2 regions of the Ruegeria sp. SATB027 genome follow, and region 1 is predicted to be linked to the other one. Evidence: riboswitches for the same ligand, from Rfam matches in the RefSeq annotation. Region 1 holds a riboswitch; the other holds the start of a gene.

Evidence for each region. Region 1 has a riboswitch for cobalamin ahead of AC2FPW_RS16155 (DUF4198 domain-containing protein). Riboswitches for the same ligand answer to the same signal wherever they lie in the genome.
Region 2: it holds a riboswitch for cobalamin, as region 1 does, so the genes downstream of both, AC2FPW_RS15325 (hypothetical protein) here and AC2FPW_RS16155 (DUF4198 domain-containing protein) in region 1, are expected to answer to the same signal.

What each region holds. Positions count from the first base shown of each region.
Region 1 covers NZ_JBXWTH010000054.1:14,636-18,543, forward strand. Annotated here, with positions in the region: gene AC2FPW_RS16145 (NikL family nickel/cobalt ECF transporter subunit) at 1-527, opposite strand, end outside; gene cbiM (cobalt transporter CbiM) at 524-1,135, opposite strand; gene AC2FPW_RS16155 (DUF4198 domain-containing protein) at 1,142-1,927, opposite strand; cobalamin riboswitch at 2,060-2,258, opposite strand; gene AC2FPW_RS16160 (ROK family transcriptional regulator) at 2,380-3,570, opposite strand; gene AC2FPW_RS16165 (sugar ABC transporter substrate-binding protein) at 3,760-3,908, shown strand, end outside.
Region 2 covers NZ_JBXWTH010000048.1:46,766-50,673, forward strand. Annotated here, with positions in the region: gene AC2FPW_RS15305 (bifunctional 2',3'-cyclic-nucleotide 2'-phosphodiesterase/3'-nucleotidase) at 1-363, shown strand, start outside; RNA gene ffs (signal recognition particle sRNA small type) at 403-501, shown strand; gene rsgA (ribosome small subunit-dependent GTPase A) at 660-1,688, shown strand; gene AC2FPW_RS15320 (alpha/beta hydrolase family protein) at 1,724-2,581, opposite strand; cobalamin riboswitch at 2,715-2,933, shown strand; gene AC2FPW_RS15325 (hypothetical protein) at 3,024-3,431, shown strand; gene AC2FPW_RS15330 (protein-tyrosine phosphatase family protein) at 3,423-3,908, opposite strand, start outside.

The sequences.
Region 1 (3,908 bases):
CCCAAACCGAACAGACCGACGATATATCCGATCCCACCCAGAACAGTTTGCAGGTCATTTTGTTCGCGGTAGGCGGCGATTTCCCGACGCAGCGGGCGCAGCTCATCCCGCACGGCCCTGGCAATGACCTGTTGTTGTTCATCGCTGAGCACCGCCGCTGTCTGGGCAGGTGCGTTTGTCGGCGCGGTGTCGGGTTCCGCTTCAACGCCCATGATCCGGGCGACATCCGCAGCGGGCATGGTGACCTCGGCCACATGCCCGGCACCAAGGTTTGCAAAGAAAGTATGGGCCACCGGCGCGTTTGGCGTGTAGATAAAGAACCCGTCTGCATCTGTTACGATACGGCCCAGCTCGACACCGTCCGGGCCGTTGACGATGACCTCGGCCCCGCTTGCCATGTCGCCGTTGGAAAAGCCGATTTCGCCTTCGATGGCGTCACCGGATTCAAACACTCCGGCGATGACCTTATGCGCCAAGGCAGGTACGGGTGCGCAGCACAGCACCAGAATGATCGCCAGGTACCTCACGCGACCGCTCCTTTGACAAACAGCTCGGGCTTGACCTTGCGCGCCAGCAAAACCGCGAACCCGGTCAGGATCGCCTCGATCGCCATGACAGGAATATGTGCAAAGAAAACAAGCTTGGCCGCTGGCAGGAATGCATCCCCGGACAGGGCCAGTGAAAACGCAACCATGCCGGTTGTGGCGGCGATGGCAAAGGCACCGCCGACCCCGCCCCATATCGCACCTTGCAGAGGTGAGTCATGGGCGATCAAGCGGCCAAAGATCAGCCCGGCCAAAACCGCGGGCAACGCGATGTTCAGGGTGTTGATCCCCAATACCGTCAACCCGCCAAAGCCAAAGAAGACGGCCTGCAGCAAAAGCCCGACGAACAAGGCCGGGAATGCGGCCCAGCCCAACAAAAGCCCGGCCATACCGTTGAGGATCAGATGCACTGACGAAGGGCCAATCGGCACATGAATCAGCGATGCCACGAAAAAGCTGGCAGACAGCACCCCCGCAGTGGGGATGCGATCAAGATCCAGCGACCTGAGGCCCATGGCAATTCCACCCGCAGCAGCGACTGCACCGCCGATCACGACCGGGTTGGACAAGGCTCCGTCAACGATGTGCATCTACGGTTACTCCAAATCCCAGGCGCGGATCCAGATGACCGCGTCCTGGCTTAGTTCTTTGCCGTTGTGTTCGGTCACGGGACCGGCGCCGAGCGCTGCAAAACCCCAATAGCCGGCTTTTGGAACGCCGAACGTGAAATACCCGTTATCATCCGAAATTGCGACCAATGCACCACCCGGCATCGGCGAGACCGTCGGAGCCGAGGCGGCAGCGCTTTCCATGTCCGGTTCTGCGGCCATGTACTCGATCTCGATCTCGGCACCCGCAACCGGTTGGCCTTCGGCCATAACCCGACCTGTAAACGTCGAACCCGCGATGATGTTGGTTGGTTTGGTGAGCGGGATGATCTCAATCGGCAGGCCCACCGGGTTCATCCAGTCGGTCGGCAGTTCGTTGCGGTTCAGGAATGCCTTGGCGATCTGCTGGATATAGATATCCTCGGATTCCTCATAATAGGGCTGGGGAACAGTCACCAACACATAGTCGCCCGACCGTTTGACGGGAACATAACCTTTGAATGCCGCGCCTTCGTTTTCGCCACCGGCGAAACGTACGGGTTCCAGGGTATCCAGCAGGTCGGTTTTCTGACCGTTGTGGATCACGTAGAATTCCTGCGGCTTGCCCAGATCCATGACATGCCCGTTCGAGAACGGATGCCAAAAGATCAGCTTGACCGGAACATTCCCCGGTGCGTCGATCATGGTGTCAGCGGTGTATTCCAGCAGGAAATGCGCATTTGCGATCGCTGGAAGCGCTATCGCCACAGCGGCTGCGGAAAGCAGCTTGGTCATCAATAGTCGTCCTTGTCCCATCGCACCAACCCCGGTACGAGATGCGTTTTGACTGCGGGGATGTCCAAGCTAAGCTGCTTTTTCAAGCATCCTGCTCCGACGCACATCCCGTCGCCGATTAGGAGTGCCCTTGTCAAAGGCACATGTCCGGCAGGTATCCTGACTTGCGGGTCAAAGCGTTGGGCTGGCCTTCCCGGGTTAACACCAGTGGCACTTCAGCCCTGCTCGCCGCTTACAGTTGCGGGTGCAGTTGCGGAATTGGGCCAAAGCCCGCACCGCATTCCCTATTGATTCCTGAGCACGCCCCGGAACCGGACATGCCGAGCGGCTTGCCAGACTTCTTCGGCATCCGTCAACGATCAATTGCGCTGGCTGTCAAAAAGTTTAGCGGGCAATGCCCTTTTTCCGACGGATCTGCTTTGGATAAAGGTCGGGGTTTTTCGGGAATGAACCTACCCTTCGAGCAGGTATCTTTCCGACAATGGCAAACTGGCCGCCCCCAATGAGCGGGCATCCGGGCCTGCCGTCCCCACCTGCACCAAGGGCCGTTCAAGCCCGGTCAGGTTCATGTCAGATAGTTTGACCTCAACCAATTCCACCAGCCGCGCCTTGATGCCTGCGGGCATCCAGCCATCAATCTTGACAGATTCGAAGTCGATCAGGCTGCAAGACGAGACGATGGCATGTGCGATCCCGTGCGCCGCCTGTTTCAACCAGTTCTCAAGGTGGGTTTCCGGTATGTCCCAATGCTGTGTCGTTTCCCAGATTGAGCCGGCTGTTTTGGCATTCCCACCAACTGCGCGCTCCAGCACATAAAGACTGGCGACATCTATCAATGGTTTCACTCCGCCTGCGTCGTCCGGCACAGGCAATGGACCAAGCGCACCGGCGTTTCCCCGCCCTGAAAAGATGGAACCGTTCAGAACCACCCCGCCCCCGATGAAGAAGCCCACATAAAAATACAGGAAATCTCGTGGGCCTTCCGCCGGGCCAAACACCAGCTCGGCACCGCAAGCGGCCGTTGCGTCGTTCTGCAGGAATACCGGCAAGTCATAGCTTGCGGCCAGTGCGCCTTTCAGGTCCGCGTCACGCCACGGATCCATTTTCTCCTGCGGAACCTGCAATGTCTGCGCCCAGTCCCAAAGGTAGAACGGCATCGCAATCCCAAGACCCGCGATCCGGCTGCGCGCCTCGGGCGACAGTGACGCCATCACTTTGTCGAGGCTTTCTTTGGAAAAGCTCAATGTCGCCTCGGGCGTCGGAAAATCATAAGTCCGCCGCTCACGGTGCCTGACATTGCCAAGGAAATCCGTCAGCACCAATTCGGTACTGCGCCGCCCGACTTTGAGCCCGAAGAAATAAGCGCCTTCCGGGTTCAGGCGCATGGGAACCGAGGGCTGTCCGACTTTTCCCCGGACCGGTTCGCCGCGCAGAAGCAGCCCATCGGTTTCCAACTGGCGCATGATGACCGAGACCGTCTGCGCCGACAGCCCGGTCATCCGCGCGATTTCAGATTTTGCGAGGGCCTGATGGCGCCGGACCAGTGACAGGACAAGCCGTTCATTTCGGGCCCGCATTCCACTTTGGTTGGTGCCGCGCATATCTGGCTCGCGTACGCCAGTGGTATTGTCCAAAGAGTTCATTGCAGACACGGCCATCCCCTTCATGACGACAATGTTGAAACCCTTCCTTTCTGTCAATAATAAATAAGAGTGATTTATTTATTGACTCGAAATTGGAATCTTGTGATGGTTTTCACGTTCGATCGGGCCGGTTTTCGCCCGATCAAACGTATGCCCGGACGGGCATTGGGAAAACTGGGAGGACTACCGATGAAACTTGCGAAACTTGCAGGCGCCACGGCGCTGGCGGTTACGGCCATGGCAAGCAGTGCAATGGCCGAAGGTGAAACCGTTTGCCTGATCACCAAGACGGATACCAACCCTTTCTTTGTTAAAATGAGAGAGGGTGCGACCGCTAA
Region 2 (3,908 bases), on a different contig from region 1:
CGGATCAGCGATCTGACATATGCAGGCCGTCCCGTACGACCGGAGCAGATGTTCGTTATGGCGCTGAACAATTACCGCGCCAGCGGAGGCGGGCATTTTCCGCATGCGACAACGTCTGAGCTGATCAGCCTGCCACCGCTGAGCATCAAGGACCTTGTGCAGGATTACCTGGCGCAGCACCTTCCGCCCCATCCGATCGCCACGCAGCCCTACCCGTTCTCGCTGATGCCGCAACGGGGCGTGACAACAATTCTTCGTACAGGTCCGGGTGCCCTGAAATATCTGGATGAGTTGCACAGGTTCGATCCCGTGTCGCTGGGCGCGGATGGCAGGGGATTTGAACGCATTCGCCTGACGCTCTGATGGGTTGTCTTTTCTCGATGCCTTCCCTATATCCGGACTCGAGAGGTTGGCGCGGGCGAGCGCCTCGCCAACCTGGTCAGGTCCGGAAGGAAGCAGCCACAACGAGCCCCGCTTGGGTCGATGTCCAACCTCTCACTTCGTGAACCACAGCCGCAGGAGGGCTTTATGATTGTAGTGAAAACCCTTCGGGCAGACTGGTTCTGATTCACCGGAATCACCGGACTGCCTGAACACACGACCTGCGGATGCGCGATTGCCATCCGTTGGCATTGCTGTTTCTGAAAACAGGCAGATAAATGTCTTATACGCTTTCGGACCTGGGATGGTCCTCTCACTTTGCCGCGCAACACGCGGCTTTTCTTTCTGACACGCCCTTTCGCGTCGCCTCTGTTCATCGGGACCGTCTGATCGGGCTGAGCCCGGATGGTGAAATCCGTTTGCTGACACCGGATAATCCGACCGGTTCATATGCCGTCGGGGATTGGGTTCTTGCGGACGCCGAATACCGCGTGCGTCACCTTCTGGACCGGCGCAGCCTGCTGCAACGCAGGGCTGCCGGTACAGGTGCCGCAACCCAACTGATTGCCGCCAATGTCGATGTTTTGTTCATCGTCAGCTCGTGCAATGCGGACTTCAACCTTCCCCGGCTGGAACGTTATCTGGCGCTGGCGCATCAGGCCGGATGTTATCCGGTCGTTGTCCTGACGAAAGCTGACCAGTCGGATGACCCCGGCAGTTTCTCGGGACAAGTGCAATCTCTGGACCCTTTTCTGTCGGTGCTGGCGGTCAATGCGCTGGACCCGGCAGATGTCGAAAAGGTTCTGGCGTGGTGCCCCAAAGGCCAGACCGGCGCGCTGGTCGGGTCGTCGGGCGTAGGTAAAACGACGCTCAGCAACGCCATGACGGATCAAAACCTCGCCACGTCTGGAATTCGCGAAGACGACGCACGGGGCAGACACACGACAACGGTGCGCGCGTTGCACAGGATGGGTAACGGTGGCTGGCTGATCGACACGCCGGGAATGCGCGCATTACGTTTGCTGGACGCTCAGGACGGGATCGACAACGTGTTCTCGGACATCACGGAGCTTGGCCAAAGCTGCCGCTTTTCGGATTGTCAGCACGAGACCGAGCCCGGCTGTGCCGTGCAGAACGCAATCGGCGAAGGCGTACTTGACCCGACCCGGCTGGACCGTTGGCGCAAGCTGCGGCGCGAAGATCAGCGAAACTCGGAAACCGTTGCCCAATCGCGGGCGCGGGACAAGGCGTTCGGCAAGATGGTGCGCGGTGTCATGCAGGACAAGAAACTTCGCAAACGGCCATAACTGCAAGGTGTTAGGAAAACCTGCGTCGCGTCTGATCAGGCGATCAGGCGCGGCCAGACCGCTGCATTGCGACGGGCAAATGCTCCGATATGGCCTATTTCCGGCAGTCCGAATTCAGCAGGCTTCAGAAGGTGGCGTCTGGACTCGGGGCCGTACAGGTCGGCAAGGCGCCAAACTGCCTCGGGCGGAGCCATCTGGTCATCTTCGAACGTGAACAGATCCACAGGTGTTCCAGAACTGCCCCAATGCGCATCAGGCAAATTCTGCCCGATCTCGGGAACGTAGCTAAGAGGAGCTGTACACCATTTGCGCCATTGCCAGTAGACCGAGGCGGGCAGGTCCGACCCAAACCCGATTGCTTTGCCGGGCAGATACCCAAGCGCCCGCACCATCAGCGGTGCATGGCCATACCAGAACAGCCCTGCCAACCCCCGATAGGGCCATGGGTGATCTTTCAAAGTCACCAGCCCCGAACACACACCGATCATTCGGTCGATCTGGTCGATATCCGGCTGCACCGGCCCCAGCATCGCACCGACCGAATGGCCGATGGTCCACTGCTGCGCCTTTGGAAACCGCCTGCGCATCTCGGCCCGTGCCGCTGGCATGTCGATCAACGCCCAATCCGCCATTGTCGCGGTTGCGTCTTTCAGGCGGCCGACCAAAGAAAGCCCGTAGTCCCGATAGTCATAGGTCAGGCAAGCTATCCCCCGGTCGGTGGCCAGCCATCGCGCGAAGTGTTGATAATAGTCACGCGGCACACCCGTGGCACTGTTCAGCACGATAACCGTGTCCGACTCACCCACTGGCCGGTACAGCCGCGCCGACAAGGTCACAGACCCGGACGGAAAGCGGAAATCTTCGATCAACACTGTCTGTTCCGTATCCAACATGATCCCCGGCTTTCGCTGAAACAATCGGTTTGCCTGCCTTCGATGCCGACGACACTAGGCCGGAAGGTAAACCGCATCCAGCATGACCAAACGTCCGGCCTAAAGATCGGCTTGACTCGGAACGCGATCAGGCGCTAGCGGTTGTGTGATGGTTTCCGGCCCCCACAAGAGGTCGGGATGAAAAGGGAACACGGTGCGGTTTGTCTGGTCACACAGATATCAACCAAGTCCGCGACTGCCCCCGCAACTGTAAGCGGTAAGCAATGCCGAAATACCACTGGCCCACGGGCTGGGAAGGTCGGCAGAGCAATGACCCGCAAGTCAGGAGACCTGCCATCGGAACTGAAACCGAAACTCGGGCGGGGTGTCCGGGCAGGTCCTGATGGCGAAACGCTGTTCCACCTGCCCTAATATCCAGCCCACCACGCGCGGAGGGCGCAGGATGATCTGGAAGACAAAGTCACACGAATACAGCGCTACAGTGTGCCAGCGGACGGGCAAAACCTGCCCGGCTTTGGCGCGACTGGCCCGCTCGATTTCCGAAGCCATGGCGCAGGCGGTTTCGGCCACCAGCGAGGATTTCGAATTTGAAGGCAACAGCGCGCTGTCACATTGCGCGGAAGGGTGCATGGCAACGATCCGAGCGCGATCCGACAGCGTTCGCGTTTTCTGCGGGGCGCACCCTGATACGGCAATACGGGACCTTGATGCCTATGCCGATTTGATCTTCGGACCTACATTCAGCACGCTGCCCTCGGGCATTGTCGCGAACCCGCCTTGCGCCATGATCGAGGTTTCAACGATCCGGCCCCGGAAAACCGGCTACGCACCCCAGCAGCTGTCAGCTTGATCCCACTTCCACCTGTGCCGGGGTGATCCGGGACGCCCAGGCCAGCTGCGCATCGGTTTCGACAGCGCAGGGGCGCACGGCCCGCAGGCGGTCCAGTGCGTCGCTGGCGCGTTCACCGCATTCAACCATCAGTCGCAGAACAATCATCCCGGATCTGCCGCACCCCCCACGGCAATGCACAAGAACCCGGCCACCGCCCGACAGCGCATGTCGGGCCGTGGCGCTGACCTCTGGCCAGGCCTTCTGAACCGCCTGCGTCGGTGCTCCAAAATCTTCGATCGGCAGGTGAACCCACCGGCTGGCACGGCTTTGGATGTCGCTGCCAAAGTGCTGCGCGCCATCCTGAAGCATTTCAACATCCGTCGTCATTGAAATCACAAGGCCCGGTTTCCAAGCAGCAATCATATCCAGATCGCCGACGTAATCCCCGCCACGCCCGGGCATTGAAGTAAGGGCAAGCGTTCCGCCTCCGACCTG